DNA from 4 places in the Streptomyces sp. NPDC047081 genome. Region 1 is predicted to be linked to each of the others. Evidence: riboswitches for the same ligand, from Rfam matches in the RefSeq annotation. Region 1 holds a riboswitch; each other region holds the start of a gene.
What was found. Region 1 has a riboswitch for cyclic di-AMP ahead of ABZ848_RS02380 (transglycosylase family protein). Riboswitches for the same ligand answer to the same signal wherever they lie in the genome.
Positions count from the first base shown of each region.

Region 2: linked by a shared signal. The riboswitch ahead of ABZ848_RS12920 (NlpC/P60 family protein) and the one ahead of ABZ848_RS02380 (transglycosylase family protein) in region 1 are both predicted to bind cyclic di-AMP.
Region 3: linked by a shared signal. The riboswitch ahead of ABZ848_RS24665 (M23 family metallopeptidase) and the one ahead of ABZ848_RS02380 (transglycosylase family protein) in region 1 are both predicted to bind cyclic di-AMP.
Region 4: linked by a shared signal. The riboswitch ahead of ABZ848_RS15715 (LysM peptidoglycan-binding domain-containing M23 family metallopeptidase) and the one ahead of ABZ848_RS02380 (transglycosylase family protein) in region 1 are both predicted to bind cyclic di-AMP.

Region 1 is NZ_JBEYUY010000001.1:510,198-514,399, reverse strand. It holds gene ABZ848_RS02390 (cytochrome P450) at 1-550, shown strand, start outside; gene ABZ848_RS02385 (transglycosylase family protein) at 704-1,648, shown strand; cyclic di-AMP (ydaO/yuaA leader) riboswitch at 1,855-2,025, shown strand; gene ABZ848_RS02380 (transglycosylase family protein) at 2,030-2,716, shown strand; gene eno (phosphopyruvate hydratase) at 3,019-4,202, shown strand, end outside.
Region 2 is NZ_JBEYUY010000006.1:6,443-10,644, forward strand. It holds gene pcrA (DNA helicase PcrA) at 1-1,130, opposite strand, end outside; cyclic di-AMP (ydaO/yuaA leader) riboswitch at 1,373-1,543, shown strand; gene ABZ848_RS12920 (NlpC/P60 family protein) at 1,551-2,702, shown strand; gene ABZ848_RS12925 (tellurite resistance/C4-dicarboxylate transporter family protein) at 2,902-3,891, shown strand; gene ABZ848_RS12930 (hypothetical protein) at 3,869-4,202, opposite strand, start outside.
Region 3 is NZ_JBEYUY010000012.1:269,285-273,486, forward strand. It holds gene ABZ848_RS24650 (alginate lyase family protein) at 1-526, shown strand, start outside; tRNA gene ABZ848_RS24655 (tRNA-Met) at 604-677, opposite strand; gene ABZ848_RS24660 (PP2C family protein-serine/threonine phosphatase) at 809-1,915, shown strand; cyclic di-AMP (ydaO/yuaA leader) riboswitch at 2,119-2,276, shown strand; gene ABZ848_RS24665 (M23 family metallopeptidase) at 2,288-3,313, shown strand; gene ABZ848_RS24670 (aldo/keto reductase) at 3,389-4,202, shown strand, end outside.
Region 4 is NZ_JBEYUY010000007.1:142,011-146,212, reverse strand. It holds gene ABZ848_RS15725 (SGNH/GDSL hydrolase family protein) at 1-135, opposite strand, end outside; gene ABZ848_RS15720 (DUF6250 domain-containing protein) at 280-993, opposite strand; gene ABZ848_RS15715 (LysM peptidoglycan-binding domain-containing M23 family metallopeptidase) at 1,204-2,124, opposite strand; cyclic di-AMP (ydaO/yuaA leader) riboswitch at 2,129-2,294, opposite strand; gene ABZ848_RS15710 (alpha-galactosidase) at 2,595-4,202, opposite strand, start outside.

The sequences.
Region 1 (4,202 bases):
GCTGTTCGCCGGGTTCGAGACCACCGTCAACCTCATCGGCAACGGGACGTACGCCCTCCTCACCCACCCCGAGCAGCGCCACAGACTCCAGTCCTCCCTCGCCGCCGGCGAACGCGGGCTGCTGGAGACGGGGGTGGAGGAACTGCTGCGCTACGACGGGCCCGTGGAGCTCGCCACCTGGCGGTTCGCCACCGAGCCGCTTCGCATCGGCGGGCAGGACATCGCGACCGGCGATCCGGTTCTCGTCGTACTCGCCGCGGCCGACCGGGATCCCGAGCGGTTCGCCGAGCCCGACACCCTCGACCTCTCCCGCCGTGACAACCAGCACCTCGGATACGGGCACGGCATCCACTACTGTCTGGGCGCTCCGCTGGCCCGACTTGAGGGGCAGACCGCGCTCGCCACCCTCCTCACCCGGCTGCCCGATCTGCAACTCGCCACCGATCCCGCCGAGTTGAGGTGGCGTGGTGGGCTCATCATGCGTGGACTGCGTACGCTTCCGGTCGAGTTCAGCCCGGTTGGGCCGACACGTCCTTCCAGCCGAACGTGACACGCGCTCAAGTCTGTGATCTTCACGTGATCTACGCGGCATTAACTTGTGACAAGTGATCGTCAGTCGATAGGTTCACGGACCATGGCGGCGCCAAGGCTTGGCCCAAGCTTCACGCGCCGCGGTCACTGCTGTCTCGCGAAAGGCCCCCGCATGCTCTCCGGGAACGGTCGTCACCGTCGCCCCCGCCAGGCTCCGGCACTCCTCGTCGCGGCCGGCGTGACCGGCTCCGCCATCGCGATCCCGCTGTTCGCCGCGAGCGGCGCCAGCGCCGCCGACGGAAACACCTGGGACAAGGTGGCACAGTGCGAGACCGGTGGCTCCTGGAGCGAGAACAACGGTGACGGGTTCTACGGCGGGCTGAAGCTCACCCAGGAGGACTGGGAGAAGTACGGCGGCCTCGACTACGCCCCGAGCGCCGACCTGGCCAGCCGCAACCAGCAGATCGCCGTCGCCGAGAAGCTCCTCGACGACCAGGGTGTGGGTGCCTTCCACACCTGTGGACTGACCACCGGGCTGACCAAGGACTCCGGCTCGGCCGACGTGGACACCGGTGTCGCGGACGACTCGTCCGGTTCGTCCGGGAATTCGGACTCGTCCGACAGTTCCGGCTCCACCGGCTTGTCCAACTCGTCCGGTGACACGGGATCGGGTTCCTCGTCCTCCGGTGATGGATCCGACGGTTCCGCCTCGCCGAGCGCCTCCACCGACAGTGCGGACAACTCCACCAAATCCGGCAATTCCGCGTCGCCTTCCGCCTCTCCGTCCGAGTCACAGAAAACCGACAGCTCATCTACAGATCGGGCGAACGGTGACGACTCGGACAACTCCGAGCAGGCCGTCGGCTCTTGGAGCCTCGTCGACACCGGCGCGGTCGGCAGCGGCAAACACCGCGGCGCCGCCGCCGATGAGGATGCGGACACGGGTCGTACGGACGACACGTACACCGTCCACGCCGGCGACACTCTCGCCTCCATCGCCGACTCCCTTGACCTGGACGGCGGGTGGCGCGCCCTCTATGACGCGAACAAGCAGGACATCGGCACCGACCCGAACCACATCACTGCCGGTCAGACCCTGGACCTCCCCGCCGAATAGACCTCGAACGGGGTGAAAAAAGACGGGAGTTCACGTCACACTTCGCGCCGAATGTCCGATTTGGCGAAAGTGTGGGATGAGTCTCAGAAGCCCTGATCGTCTTTGAAATTCGCCGGATTCCCTGTCTACCGTCGTCACCGCTCGGCAACCCGAGCCCCGTCGGTCGCAACGCCGAATCCTGCCAGCGGCCGTGCGGGAACAGTCGTCGCTTGACAGCGCCGTAGGCAGGAGCGGGGGACCCAAGGTAAGCGCCCCACCGGATGGTTGACGGTGGCGGCTTGGGGTGTAGCCGCGCCTCGTGGAGACGAGGGCGCGGCCGGGCAACTCAACCGGCCCGAACCCGACAGCTCACCTCGCAGGCGTCGGTGAGGGGATCCATCCATGCTGTTTTCCAGCAAGGGCAAGCACCGTCGTCCGTCCAAGACCGCCCGTGCCATCGCCGTCGTCGGCGTCACCGGTGCCGCCGCCGTCGCCGCCCCGCTGATGGCCGCCGGCAGCGCCTCCGCCGCCACCGCCTCCGAGTGGGACGCCGTCGCCCAGTGCGAGTCCGGCGGCAACTGGTCCATCAACACCGGCAACGGCTACTACGGCGGTCTGCAGTTCTCCGCCTCCACCTGGGCCGCGTACGGCGGCACCGCCTACGCCGCGCAGGCCAACCAGGCCTCCAAGGCGCAGCAGATCGCCGTCGCCGAGAAGGTCCTCGCCTCCCAGGGCAAGGGCGCCTGGCCGGTCTGCGGCACGGGCCTGTCCAGCGCCGCCTACAACGGCAGCAGCGCGTCCAGCTCGGCCGGCAGCTCCTCGAACACGACCCGCTCCGACTCCCAGGCCGCGTCCCGCTCCTCCGAGCGCACGACCGTGAAGAAGTCGACGAAGACCGTCACCACCCCGACCGGCAAGAAGGTCAAGAAGGGCGACGGCGAGTACAAGGTCGTCAAGGGTGACACCCTCAGCTCCATCGCCGAGAAGCACAAGGTGAAGGGCGGCTGGAAGAAGCTGTTCGAGCTGAACAAGGACATCGTCGAGGACGCCAACCTCATCTACCCGGGTCAGCAGCTCCACCTGAAGTAAAACCCAGCTGAACCACAGTGCCTTCACAGCCGTGTCCACCAATATGGAGGACACGTGAGGGCCTCCCCCGTCCCCCACGGACTCCCCGCCTCGGTGCGTGTTCCCCCGTACGCACCGGGGCGGGGCTTTTTGTGTGCGCGCACGCGTGCTTCCGCGCAGGTTTTTGTTCCGTTCGGAAACAATTTACTCTCGGTTCTGCCCAAGAGGTGGGCGGCAGCGTGGCCGATCCGCCGGAGCCGGTTAGGCTCGTCTCGCAGAGCCGCTGCGGTGCTGCCGTAGCCGCGTCACATCCCAAGAAGGAGATGCTCGTGCCGTCCATCGACGTCGTCGTAGCCCGGGAAATCCTGGACTCCCGAGGCAACCCCACGGTCGAGGTCGAGGTCGGCCTCGACGACGGCAGCACGGGTCGTGCCGCCGTCCCCTCCGGCGCCTCCACCGGCGCCTTCGAGGCCATCGAGCTCCGAGACGGTGACCCGAACCGCTACCAGGGCAAGGGTGTCGAGAAGGCCGTCCTCGCCGTCATCGAGCAGATCGGCCCGGAGCTGGTCGGCTACGACGCCACCGAGCAGCGCCTGATCGACCAGGCGATGTTCGACCTGGACGCCACCGACAACAAGGGCTCCCTCGGCGCCAACGCCATCCTCGGCGTCTCCCTCGCCGTCGCCCACGCCGCCTCCGAGGCCAGCGACCTCCCGCTCTTCCGCTACCTCGGCGGCCCGAACGCGCACCTGCTGCCCGTCCCGATGATGAACATCCTGAACGGCGGATCCCACGCGGACTCCAACGTCGACATCCAGGAGTTCATGATCGCCCCGATCGGCGCGGAGTCCTTCTCCGAGGCGCTGCGCTGGGGCACCGAGGTCTACCACACCCTCAAGAAGGTCCTGAAGGGCCGCGGCCTGTCCACCGGCCTCGGCGACGAGGGCGGCTTCGCCCCGAACCTGGACTCCAACCGCGCCGCCCTCGACCTCATCCTCGAGGCCATCAAGGAAGCCGGCTACGCCCCCGGCGAGCAGATCGCCCTCGCGCTCGACGTCGCCGCCTCCGAGTTCTACAAGGACGGCAAGTACCTCTTCGAGGGCAAGGAGCGCTCCGCCGCCGAGATGACGGAGTACTACGAGGAGCTCGTCGCGGCCTACCCGCTCGTCTCCATCGAGGACCCGCTGTTCGAGGACGACTGGGCCGGCTGGAAGGTCCTCACGGACAAGCTCGGAGACAAGGTCCAGATCGTCGGCGACGACCTGTTCGTCACCAACCCGGAGCGCCTCGCCCGCGGCATCGAGGACGGCGCCGCCAACGCGCTCCTCGTCAAGGTGAACCAGATCGGCTCGCTCACCGAGACCCTGGACGCCGTCGAGCTCGCCCAGCGCAACGGCTTCAAGTGCATGATGTCCCACCGCTCCGGCGAGACCGAGGACGTCACCATCGCCGACCTCGCCGTCGCCACCAACTGCGGCCAGATCAAGACCGGCGCCCCGGCCCGCTC
Region 2 (4,202 bases), on a different contig from region 1:
TCGATGACCGCGTTGGCGGCGGAGAGGATCGTCTGCGTGGAGCGGTAGTTCTGCTCCAGGAGGATCGTCGTCGCGTTCGGGTAGTCCTCCTCGAACTGGAGGATGTTGCGGATCGTCGCGCCGCGGAAGGCGTAGATCGACTGGTCGGCGTCACCCACGACACACAGCTCGGCGGGCGGGAGGTCGTACTCGTTCGGCGGGACGTCGACGGGGTGCTCGCTGGTCCCCACCAGCTCGCGCACGAGCGCGTACTGGGCGTGGTTGGTGTCCTGGTACTCGTCGACCATGACGTGGCGGAAGCGGCGGCGGTAGTGCTCGGCGACGTCCGGGAAGGCGCGCAGGAGGTTGACCGTCGTCATGATCAGGTCGTCGAAGTCGAGGGCGTTCGCCTCGCGCAGCCGCGACTGGTACATCGCGTAAGCCTGGGCGAGGGTCTTCTCGAAGCCGTCGGCGGCCTGGGCGGCGAAGTCCTCCTCGTCGATCAGCTCGTTCTTCAGGTTGCTGATCTTGGCGCTGAAGGACTTGGGCGGATACCGCTTGGGGTCGAGGTCCAGGTCGCGGCAGACCAGGGCCATCAGCCGCTTGCTGTCGGCGGCGTCGTAGATCGAGAAGGAGGACGTGAAGCCGAGCTTCTTGCTCTCCCTGCGCAGGATCCGCACGCACGCGCTGTGGAAGGTCATCACCCACATCGCGTTGGCGCGCGGGCCGACGAGCTGCTCGACGCGCTCCTTCATCTCGCCGGCGGCCTTGTTGGTGAAGGTGATCGCGAGGATCTGGCCCGGGTGCACGTTCCGCTCGGCGAGGAGGTGCGCGATGCGGTGCGTGAGCACACGGGTCTTGCCGGAGCCGGCGCCGGCCACGATGAGCAGGGGCGTGCCCGCGTGCACGACGGCGGCGCGCTGGTTCTCGTTCAGCCCGTCCAGCAGCGCGGCGGGGTCGATCACCGGCCGCGGGGCGCCGTCACGGTAGTAAGTGTCCCGGTCCGGCGGCACGTCGAACTTCCCGCCGAACAGATCGTCCGGAACCGGTTCCGGACCGTGATCGTCCTCGGGTGGCGGTGGGGGTTCCTCCTCGTGGCCACGGGGTGCCTTGAGGTCCGCCAGGAAGCTGTCGTCAAAGAGGCTGCTCATCGCTCTCCGAGTCTAGGGCGCCCCACTGACAACCCGCTGCCGCCCCGAGAACATCGCGGGATCCGACGAAGCCGACACGCTCCCGGACCACGCCGTCACAGTACGTGAGCACCCTCGCCCTGCTGACCAAAGGTCACGAAAATGTATCGGGCATATCGAACATCAACCTTCACACGGGCCACACGAGTTGGCTACCGTTCCGAGCAGGCCGAACGACCCCCACCGGCGAACCTCGCCGGGCCGTGCGGCCTCCGCCGAGTCCGGGGCGCCGCCGCGCAGCCGGAGCCGGGGACCCACCGACCTTGGGGTGAATCGGTCCAACTCCCATGGGGGACAAGGACCGTAGGGCAACCCTTCCGAACCACCCGCCCGAACCCGACAGCTAACTCGGTAGGCGGATTATGGAAGGAGTCGCCTCCCTTGGCGTCGCACCGCAAGTCGCGCCCCGCGGGTACGCGCGTAGCCGGCATACGCACCCCCGCTCTCGCCACGGCCGCCCTCACCTCCGTGGCCCTGCTCTCCCAGACGGCCAACGCCGCCCCGTCCGCCGACGGGAACCCCTCCCTCGAAGAGGTCGAGAAGAAGGTCGACGACCTGTACCGCCAGGCCGAGTCGGCGACCGAGAAGTACAACGCGGCGAAGGAGAAGACCTCCAAGCAGCGCAAGCGCGTGGACGGCCTCCTCGACGACGTCGCCAAGCGCGCCCAGAAGCTCAACGAACAGCGGGAGCGGCTCGGTTCCTTCGCCGCCGCCGAGTACCGCACGGGCGCCGCCGCGCCGGACACGGCGACCTTCCTGCTCGCCGACTCCCCGCAGGACTACTTCGACCAGACACAGCTGATGAGCCGGCTGACCTCCCGCCAGAAGAGCGAGGTCGACGACTACTTCAGCGAGCAGTCCGCGACGATGAAGAAGCGCCAGGAGGCCTCCGAGAACCTCCAGTCGCTCACCGAGTCGCAGAACGACCTGCAGACCGCCAAGTCCACCGTCCAGAAGAAGCTCTCCGACGCGCGTGAGCTGCTGTCGAAGCTGACCGCGCAGGAGAAGGCGCGGCTCGCGGAGATCGAGAAGAAGAAGCAGGAGGAGGCCGCCCGCAAGGCCGCGGAGCTGGCGCAGCAGCAGGCGGCCGAGCAGAAGGCCGAGGAGCAGGCGGCCCAGCAGAGCGGTTCGTCCACGTCCGGGAGCGGAAGCACGTCCACGGACTCCTCGTACGCCACCAAGGCCGCGAAGGCCCTCGCCTTCGCCCGCTCGCAGATCGGCAAGCCGTACGTCTGGGGCGCGACCGGCCCCGACTCCTACGACTGCTCAGGCCTCACCCAGGCCGCGTGGAAGGCCGCCGGCGTCTCCCTCCCCCGCACCACCTACGACCAGGTGAACGCCGGCACCACGGTCTCCCTCGCCGACGCCCAGCCCGGCGACCTGATCTTCTTCTACGACGACATCAGCCACGTCGGCATCTACATAGGCAACGGCATGATGATCCACGCCCCCAAGCCCGGCGCGTACGTCCGCGAGGAGTCGATCTACTACGGCGGCGAGTCGATCATCCACAGCGTGGTGCGGCCGGCGTGAGACAGGGGCGCGCCCGACTGGCGTGAGGCTGGGCAGGGGGCGCGCGCCAATGAATGAGCGCGGGCGCGCGAATCAACCTTGCGCGCCCCGCTTCATCACTGCGCGCCCCGCCTCATCACTGCGCGCCCCGCGCCAATTTCCTCGCGCACGCGCGCGTGCCCCGGCCGCAACCCCTGGTGTGCTCCTTAGCATCGGCTGCATGGCTGCCCACTCCGCCGATACGTCCGTTTCGTTCCGTGCCTGGTGGGCGCGGCGTGCGCCGGCGGCCGGGGGTGCTGTGATGGCGACCGGGATCGTGTCGGTCGGGCTACAGCTGACGGGGGACGAGGTGGTGTCGCGGGTCGCGCTGGTGATCGCCTGCGTGGCCTGGCTCGGCCTGGCGGCGGACTTCGTGGCGCGGCTGGCGTGGGATCGCGAGCGGTGGCGGGCCGAGGCCGGGTCGCCCGCCGCGCTCACGGCCGTCGCGGCGACCACCGTCCTCGGGACGCGGTTCTCCGCGCTCGGGTGGCAGACCCTCGCCGAGGCCCTGCTGGCGCTGGCAGTCGTGCTGTGGCCCGTGCTGCTCGTGGACGTCGTACGCCACTGGGGTCGGCGCATGCCGGGCGCGGTGTTCCTGTGTTGCGTGGCCACACAGGGCCTCGCCGTGCTCGCGGCCGCGCTGGCCGGGGCGGAGGCGGTGGCGTGGCTGGCGCACGCCGCGCTCGTACTGTCCGGGCTCGGTCTCGTCCTCTACGGCTTCGCCCTCGCCCGCTTCGACCTGCGGCAGGTCCTCGAAGGCGCCGGCGACCACTGGGTCGCGGGCGGCGCGCTCGCCATCTCGGCGCTGGCCGGGTCCAAGCTGATCGCCGCCGACAGCGCGCGCCTGTATCTGTGGAACGACGACGACCGCGGCGTCCTGCGCGCCGTCACCCTCGCGCTGCTCGTGCTCGACGTCGCCTGGTACGCCGTACTGCTGGTCGCGGAGGCCGCACGGCCCCGGCTGCGTTACGACGTGCGGCGCTGGTCCACCGTCTTCCCGATGGGGATGACCGCGGCGGCGACCCTGTCCATCGCCGCCGTCCTCGACGTCTCCTGGCTCGAAGGCCCGGGTCGGGCGCTGCTGTGGATCGCGGTGGCGGCGTGGCTCGCCGTCGCCGCGGGGGCCGTCGTCGCGGCCCGCGCCGACCTCAGGTCCACAGCACCGCGATGAAGATGTTCGCCGTGGTGAGCGCGCCGACCAGCCCGAACAGGCTCTTGTCGACCTTCTCGTCGTCCCGCTTCACATAGACCAGCCCGAGGATCACGATCAGCAGGGCCAGCTTCACGCCGATCTTGATGTTGTTGACGTGCTGGTCGTCGGCCTGGTTGAGGCCGACCAGGATCGCGCCGGTGACCAGCATCGTCAGCGCGCCGTGCAGCATCGCCGGGACGAAACGGGCCTCGCCGCGGCCCATCGCCTTCATCTGGGTGAGGAAGCCGCCGAGGAGCGAGGCGATGCCGACGATGTGCAGGCCGACGAAG
Region 3 (4,202 bases), on a different contig from region 1:
CTTCGACGCGGCCCTCAAGCGGTTCCGCAACCGCGTGCCCGCCTACTTCTACCTGGAGAAGGACGGCCAGGTGCCGCTCACCCCGGCCGGCTCCACGGTGAACACCCCGCAGAAGCTGACGACGTACTGGTTCAAGCAGACCCGCTTCAAGGACGGCCTCGCCCAGGAGACCTGCCGCAACTTCAAGCACGTCGGCTACTCCCTCGCCGCCACCGCCCACATCGCCGAGACCGCCTGGCACCAGGGCGTCGACCTGTACGGCGAGGTCAAGGACCGGCTGAAGGCCGCGCTCGACTTCCACGCCCGCTACCAGATGGGGGAGAACCCGCCGGCCTGGCTGTGCGGCGGCAAGGTCGACCGGAACATGGGCCCCGACCTGGAGGTGGCCCTCAACCACCTGGAGAACCGTCTCGACATGAAGGTCCCCTACGCCCACAAGCTCGCCGAGGAGACCCGCCCGGCCGGCACCGACGACCTCTTCGTCTCCTGGGAGACCCTGACCCACGCGAACAACCCCGGAGCGTGAAGACACTCAGGGAAGCCACTTGGGGAAAACACTCAGGGCCGGAATCCAGTGACTGGATTCCGGCCCTGAGCCTTGAGTAGCGGGGACAGGATTTGAACCTGCGACCTCTGGGTTATGAGCCCAGCGAGCTACCGAGCTGCTCCACCCCGCGTCGGTGTGTCACCAGCATACGCCATCCGCGGGACGCTCAGCACCACGGTTTACTTCCGCCCCTCCTCACCTGCGTCATTCGGTCGGCCCACACCACTCGCCGCCCGGCCCCGCTCCAGGAAGCCTGGACTTGTGGATCATGAGCGGCCGTACGCGAGCGCCGGCGGACGGCTGTCCCGGGACGCCGTCGCCTTCCTGCGTGTGCTGCCCGTGCTGCTGATCGCCGGGGGGATCCTGTACGACAGCCTCACCCCGAAGGACTTCACCGCCGCCCCCTTCTTCACGGCCGCCCCGCTCGTCGCAGCGCCCGTCCTCTCACTCGCCGCCACCGCGGTCACCGGTGCCATCGCCACCCTCGCCACCTACGGGGTCCACGTCCGCTTCGGCTGGGGGCCCGACGCCGACACGCTCACCGAGGCCGTCACCGTGGCCACGGTCGCCCTGCTCGCGGCCGGCATCAACCGGGTCGTGGCCCGCGGCGACGCGCGGCTCGCCTCCACCCGCGAGATCGCCGAGGCCGCCCAGCGCGCCGTACTGCCCGAACCCGCCGAGCGCATCGCCGGGTTCGACATCGCGGCACGCTACGAGGCGGCGCAGGCCGACGCGTTCATCGGCGGCGATCTGTACGCGGTGCAGGACACCCCGTACGGCGTCCGGCTCGTCGTCGGCGATGTGCGGGGCAAGGGGATGGGCGCGGTGGCCGCCGTCGCCGTCGTCATCGGGGCCTTCCGGGAGGCGGCCGAGCAGGAGGCGACCCTGGAGGCGGTCGCGGGGCGGCTGGAGCGGGCGCTGGCCCGCGAGGGCACCCGGCGCGCCGGGCTCGACGCCTTCGAGGGGTTCACCACCGCCGTACTCGCCGAACTCCCGCACGACGACGGGGTGTTGCGGATCGTCAACCGTGGCCACCCGCCCCCGCTGCTCCTGTGCCCCGACGGCACCGTACGCACCCTGCACCCGAGCGAGCCCGCGCTGCCGCTCGGCATGGGCGAGCTGGGCGCCTGGCCCGACCGCGCCGAGGAGACGAAGTTCCCCGGCGGAGCCACCCTGCTGCTTTACACGGACGGGCTGTCCGAGGCGCGCGACGGACAGGGCGAGTTCTACGACCCCGCGGCCCGGCTCGCCGGCCGGGTCTTCCGCGAACCCGGCGTACTGCTCGACACCCTCGCGCGCGGGGTGCGCCGGCACACCGGGGACGGCACCACGGACGACATGGCGCTGCTCGCCGTACGCAGGCCGTGACTCTCTGCATAACAACTGACATACCGTCAATGCCTGTGAAGATCCTGAGGGCGGGTCAACTCGCCCGTTTTTCGCCGTCCATGGGCCCTACGTCCAGCCAGGATTCGTTAATGATCAAGCCGAACAGCTTGGAAACGACCCCCCGGGTCTATTAACGTTCGATAACGCAGCGCGGTCGTCCCAGCCGTCACAAGAGGCGGCTCCGTGCGCACGCGCCGAATCCCGCAAGGGAACCGGGGAACCACCACCCTGGGGTGAATCGCGCGGAGACCGCCGTGGACCCACGGCAGGTTTACGCGCGTAGGAGACCTTCCTGCTCCGAACCCGTCAGCTAACCCGGTAGGCGAGAAGGAAGGAAAGGAGCACGCCCACGTGGCGTCCAACCCGCCTGCCCCGGCAGCCCCGTTCGTGCCGAGCACCGAGCCTTTCGGCTTCGCCGGCCCCCGCACCGAAGAGGGCCAGTGGGAGGAGTGGAACCCCACCGCGGACTCCATCGCTCCGGTACGCGGCCGGCACCGTGTCGCCAAGCAGCGCGGCGGGGGACTCGCCCGCAGCTCCACGGTTCTCGGCGTCGGCGTCATAGCCGCCGTCGGCGCGGGCGGCATGGCCAGCGCCAACACCGGGAAGCCGCCGGTCTCCATCTCCATGCCCGATCTGCCCTCCGTCGGCGCCGTGTTCGGCGGCTCCTCCGAGGCACCCAAGGGCTCCGCGACCGCGCTCAGCTCCGTCGGCGTGACCACCGAGGACACCACGCAGGGCGCCCGGGACGCGGGCGAGGCGCTGCGCGACCGGATCATGGCGCAGGCCGAGTCGCAGCAGGTCCAGGTCGACAGCAAGGCCCAGTCCGCCACCGAGGCGGCGCTCGCCAGGCAGATCGACGACGCGGCCGCCAAGGCCGAGCAGGACGCGGCGGCCAAGGCCAAGGCCGCCAAGGCGAAGGCGGAGGCGGCGGCCGAGAAGGCGGCCGAGGCCGCGAAGCTCGCCGAGCTGGCCAAGCAGTACAAGCTGCCGGTCGTGTCCTACACGATCACCGGCACCTTCGGACAGGCCGGCTCCATGTGGTCCTCCGGCTACCACACGGGCCTCGACTTCGCCGCCCCGACGGGCACGCTCATCAAGGCGATCCACTCCGGCACCGTCACGGAGGCCGGCTGGGCGGGGTCGTACGGCTACCGCACGATCATCACGCTCGACGACGGTACGGAGCTGTGGTTCTGCCACCAGTCGTCGATCAGCGTGAGCGTCGGGCAGAAGGTCGCCACGGGTGACGTCATCGGCCGCGTGGGCGCGACGGGCAACGTGACCGGGCCGCACCTGCACCTGGAGGTCCACCCGAACGGCCAGTCCGACGGCATCGACCCGATGACGTGGCTGCGCAGCAAGGGCCTGAACCCGTAACGCTCCGGTGTTGTTTACACGATGTTTGCGGGTGACCCGGAAGGCCGGGCTCCAGGGCGGGCGTTGACGCTGAACATGACTGCCACTCCTTCTCCTTCCCTGCGCAAGCTCGGCTCCTCCGACCTGGAGGTCTTCCCGCTCTGCCTCGGCGGCAACGTCTTCGGCTGGACCGCCGACGAGGCGACGTCCTTCGCCGTCCTGGACGCGTACGCGGCCGCGGGCGGCAACTTCGTGGACACCGCCGACGGCTACTCGGCCTGGGTGCCCGGCAACAAGGGCGGCGAGTCCGAGACGATCATCGGCAAGTGGGTCAAGGCCCGCGGCAACCGGTCCGACGTCGTCATCGCGACCAAGGTGAGCCAGCACCCGGAGTACCAGGGCCTGTCCGCGGCCAACATCAAGGCCGCCGCCGACGCGTCCCTGCGCCGCCTCGGCACCGACTACATCGACCTCTACTACACCCACTTCGACAAGCCCGAGGTGCCGGTCGAGGAGATCATCGGCGCGCTGGACGAGCTGGTGCGGGCGGGCAAGGTGCGCAACATCGCCGCGTCCAACATCTCGGCGGAGCGGCTGCGGGCGTCGCTGGAGTTCTCCGACCGCGAGGGCCTGGCCAAGTACGTGGCTCTCCAGCCGCACTACAACCTGGTCTCCCGCGACACGTACGAGGGCGACCTCCAGGACCTCGCCGCGCAGTACGGCCTCGCGGCGGTCCCGTACTACGCGCTGGCGGCGGGCTTCCTGACGGGCAAGTACCGCCCCGGTACGAAGGTGGACAGCGTGAGGGCGGCGGGCGCGTCGAAGCACGCGGACTCGGAACGGGGGCAGCGCGTCCTGACGGCCCTGGACGAAATCGCGGAAACCCGCGGGGTCCCGATCCCGACGGTGG
Region 4 (4,202 bases), on a different contig from region 1:
GAAGTCGCCCTCGGGCCTGCGGTCCGCGAGCAGCACCGCGAACCGGTCGGCCCAGCCGACGAACGCCCCGTCGGGGCCGGGGTCGCCGACGCCCTCGGTGAAGCTGTCCCCCACCGCAACGTACGACCCGATCACGGATCTGCTGTCACTCTTCGAATCGTCTGCCACGCTGTTCATGATTCACCTTCGAATGTGACCTACGCGACCGTAAGAAGGGGTTGACGGGCGGTGAGATAAGCCACTTCTAAAGATCTCCCCAAGCCAGGAATAACCTTCCGATCAGGGCTGTTGAAGGGTCAACCGCCAGACCCTGAAGTCGCTGATCCGGAAATGACTCCAGGTCGTCCGGAAGGCGAAATGCCCGCTTGTGTACGGGTCCTGGTCGTCGTAGTCGAAGACGAGCCGCCCGTTGTTCCGCCAGCGGACCGCCGACCCGTCGGACACGATCCGGACCCGGTTGGGCTCGTTCGCGACGAGCAGCGGCTCGGTGTAGTCGTAGATCAGCGGCCGGACCCCGGCCTCGCCGACGTAACGGCGCAGCCGGGTCGTGGTGTTGGTGTTGGCGCCGTAGCCGACGTAGTACGTGCGGAGGTAGTCGTACTCGGCCAGTGCTCCGCCGCGCCGCGTGGCGAAGATGTCGTCCGGGGAGCGGACGTCGGTGGCGTTCCAGAAGTTGTTGAGGTCGGACACACGGTCGTTGACCCCGCCTTCGGAGACGGCCGTGGCGGTGTACTCGATGGCGTACGGCCCGTCGAGGCGCCGCCTGAACCAGACCGTGGCGCCGGCGGGTACGTCCACCTCCAGCGTCCCGCGCGAGGCGGTGACCGTTCCGCCGTTCTCCAGTTCTACGGCCCATTTGCCGAGGCCGCGCCGGAAGTCGTCGTGGGCGAGGAGACGCCGGCGGGGCGCGGCGCTCGCGCCTTGCGCAGGGGCGAGGGCGGCCAGGGCGGCGCCTGCGGCGAGGGCTCCGAATGCTCTGCGGGTGGTCGTCACAGGCGGGGCTCCTTCGGATGCAGAAAGCGCTTGCAGGGCAACGGGGTTCACTGTGCCGCCGGCGCCCCCTCCCTGTCGACACCCCCGCCCCTCCCGCCACACGACCGCAACACCGCAACCCGAACAGACGGAGCCGGACACACCGAAGGCCGGACCCGGGGATCGGGGTCCGGCCTTCGGCGGCGTGTCGGGCGGTCGGGTCGGCGGGGGTCAGCCGACGGCGACGCCCTTCGAGCGGAGGTAGGCCACGGGGTCCACGTCGGAGCCGTAGTCCGGCGTGGTGCGGATCTCGAAGTGCAGGTGCGGGCCGGTGACGTTGCCGGTCGCGCCGGAGAGGCCGATCTGCTGGCCCTCGGTCACGGTCTGGCCGGCCGAGACGGAGAGCTGGGAGAGGTGGCCGTACTGGGCGTAGTAGCCGTCGGCGAGCTTGATGACGACCTGGTTGCCGTAGGCGCCGCCCCAGCCCGCGGAGACGACCGTGCCCGCGCCCACGGCCTTGAGGGAGGTGCCGGTCGGGACGACGAAGTCGACGCCGGTGTGGTAGCCGCTGGACCACATGCTGCCGGCCACGTGGTAGCCGGTGCCGATGGTGCCGCCGGAGACCGGGAGGGTGAAGCCGGTGGCGGTGCTGGTGGTCTCGGCGGTCCGGGTGGCGGACGTCTTGGCGGAGGACGACTGCGACTTGGCCGAGGAGGAGGACGAGGCCGAGGACGAGGACTTGGTGGTGCTCGTCGCGGCCTGCTTGCCGATGGTGAGCTTCAGGCCGGGGTGGATCAGCGACGGGTCGTCGCCGACGGCCTGGCGGTTGTCGGCGTAGAGCTTCTTCCAGCCGCCGGTGACGTTCTGCTCGTCGGCGATCTTCGAGAGATAGTCGCCGACCCGCACCGAATAGGTGCGCGCACCCGCGTTGTCGGCGGCGCTCTTCTTCTCGGCGGCCTTCTTCTGGGTCACCGGAAGGGACTGGACGGCCTTTTCGGAAACCGACTGGGAAGCGGACTGCGTGGTGGCCGCATGGGCGCCGGTGGCCCCCATGAGCGGGAGGGCGAGAGCGGCGCCACCGGTTCCGGCGACGGCGATCGAGCGGGAAAGACGCGGGGACTTCGGGCGGCGGTGCTTACCCTTCGCGGGCATGGCGAATTCCTCTCCGGCGCCTGCGAGGTGAGCTGTCGGGTGCGGACTGGAGATGTCCGGCCGCGCGTTTCGGCGCGGCTTTACCCCAAGCCTGTTCCGGAGACCGGTCCAGGCGGTTGTACCTGTGGGTCCCCCGCTCCTGCCGTTCACGGGTGAGTTGTGCGGACACCGGGCGGCGGCAGGATTGGGCGTCCGTCCGGATTGGTGTGGAACGTAAGCGACCAAGACGCAAAGGGACAAGTGACGGTTCCCTGTGAATGCGATTCCCTTGATCCCTTTCCGGAATTCCCCGTCACACTCCGTGAATCAGGAAGCAGTCGCCGAGACCAAAGTCCCTTGAAAAGCACCTGAATTACGTGAACATGACGGGGCACGCACCGTCACGGATATGACGCTCCTCACGTGACACTGCTCCAGCTTTCCTTATTCCAGAGCGAGTTGGAATGAAGACGCCAATTCGGACAGAAGGCTCAGATGCGGCGCAGGCGGAGGACTGCCGCATCAAGGTCGCCGCGCAGTCCGGTCCACAGTCCGTGATGCAGCAATACGGCACCCCTGTGAACTTCGCCCGTTTCACGGCATTCGTACGAGGCTGTGGGGTCGAGGCCCCGCAGTCGCAGCGCCGGTACGGGTTCGCCGTAACTCTGCGCCTGGAGCCAGGCGAGGACGACCGTCTCGTCGCCGCGCACGTACTGGACCGCGCTCAGGCCGCCCGTCGGCGGGCGCAGCCGGTAGAGGTCGCCGTGCTGCACGAGCGGGCGGATCTCCTTGTAGAGGGCAACCCACTCACCGGCCTCGGCGAGCTCCTCCTCGGTCCACTGGGTGAGGTCGCCGCCGACCCCGAGCACACCGGCCATGGAGCTCACGAAGCGGAAGCGCAGCGAGCTGATCCGGCCGTTGAGCTGGGTGTTGGGGCTGTCGGTGACCCAGGCGGCCATCACGCGCGCGGGGTGGATCTGGCTGAAGCCGTGCTGGATGGCGAGCCGGTCCAGCGGGTCGGTGTTGTCGGAGGTCCACACCTGGTCGGTACGGCTCATGACGCCGAGGTCGATCCGGCCGCCGCCGCCCGAGCAGGACTCGAAGGCGACGCCGGGGTGGGCGGCCCGCAGGCGGTCCAACAGGGCGTAAAAGGCGCGCACATGGTCGACCCACAGGCGCTGCGGATAGGCCTCGCCGGGCCAGCCGGCGTCGGTGAAGCAGCGGTTGAAGTCCCACTTGACGTAGTCGATCGGGGCGCTGGTCAGGAGTGTGTCGAGGCGCTCCCAGAGGTACTCCTGGACGTCCTCGCGGGCGAGGTTGAGGACGAGCTGATTGCGGAATTCCATCCGCTTTCGTCCCGGTTGGAACTGCGCCCAGTCGGGGTGGGCGCGGTAGAGCTCGCTGTCCGGATTGACCATTTCGGGCTCGACCCAGATGCCGAACTGCATGCCGAGCGCGTGCACGTAGTCGGCGAGCGGTGCGAGGCCCTTGGGGAAGCGGTCGGGGTTGGGCGTCCAGTCGCCGAGCCCGGCGCGGTCGCTGGTGCGCTCGCCGAACCAGCCGTCGTCGACGACGAAGAGCTCGACGCCGATCGCCGCGGCCCGCCGGGCGAGCGTGCCCTGCTGCTCCTCGGAGATGTCGAACTCGGTGGCCTCCCAGGAGTTGAACAGCACCGGGCGGTCCTGCTCGGCGTCCGGGATCACGTACGCGCGCTGGTACGCGTGCCAGGCCCGGCTCGCACCGCCGAAGCCGCCGTCGCTCCACAGGCCGGCGAAGACGGGGGTGGTGTACGACTCCCCCGACTCCAGCCTCAGCAGCCCGGAGTCGTCGTAGCCGGCACCGCCGGTGATCTGCACGCGCGCGTCCGGGAGTTGCGCCACCGCGATGCGCCAGGAGCCGGACCAGCCGAGCGCGCAGCCGTAGACCTCGCCGCGCTCCTCGGTGGCGTCGGTGTCGAGGGCGACCCAGGGCAGGTGCTGGTGTCCGGTGTGGCCGCGGCGGCTGCCGATGATCTTCTCGCCGTAGGTGAGCGGCGCGGCGGTGAGCAGGGACTCGGCGGCCCAGCGGCCGTGCAGCTGGGACAGGCGCCAGTCCTCGCG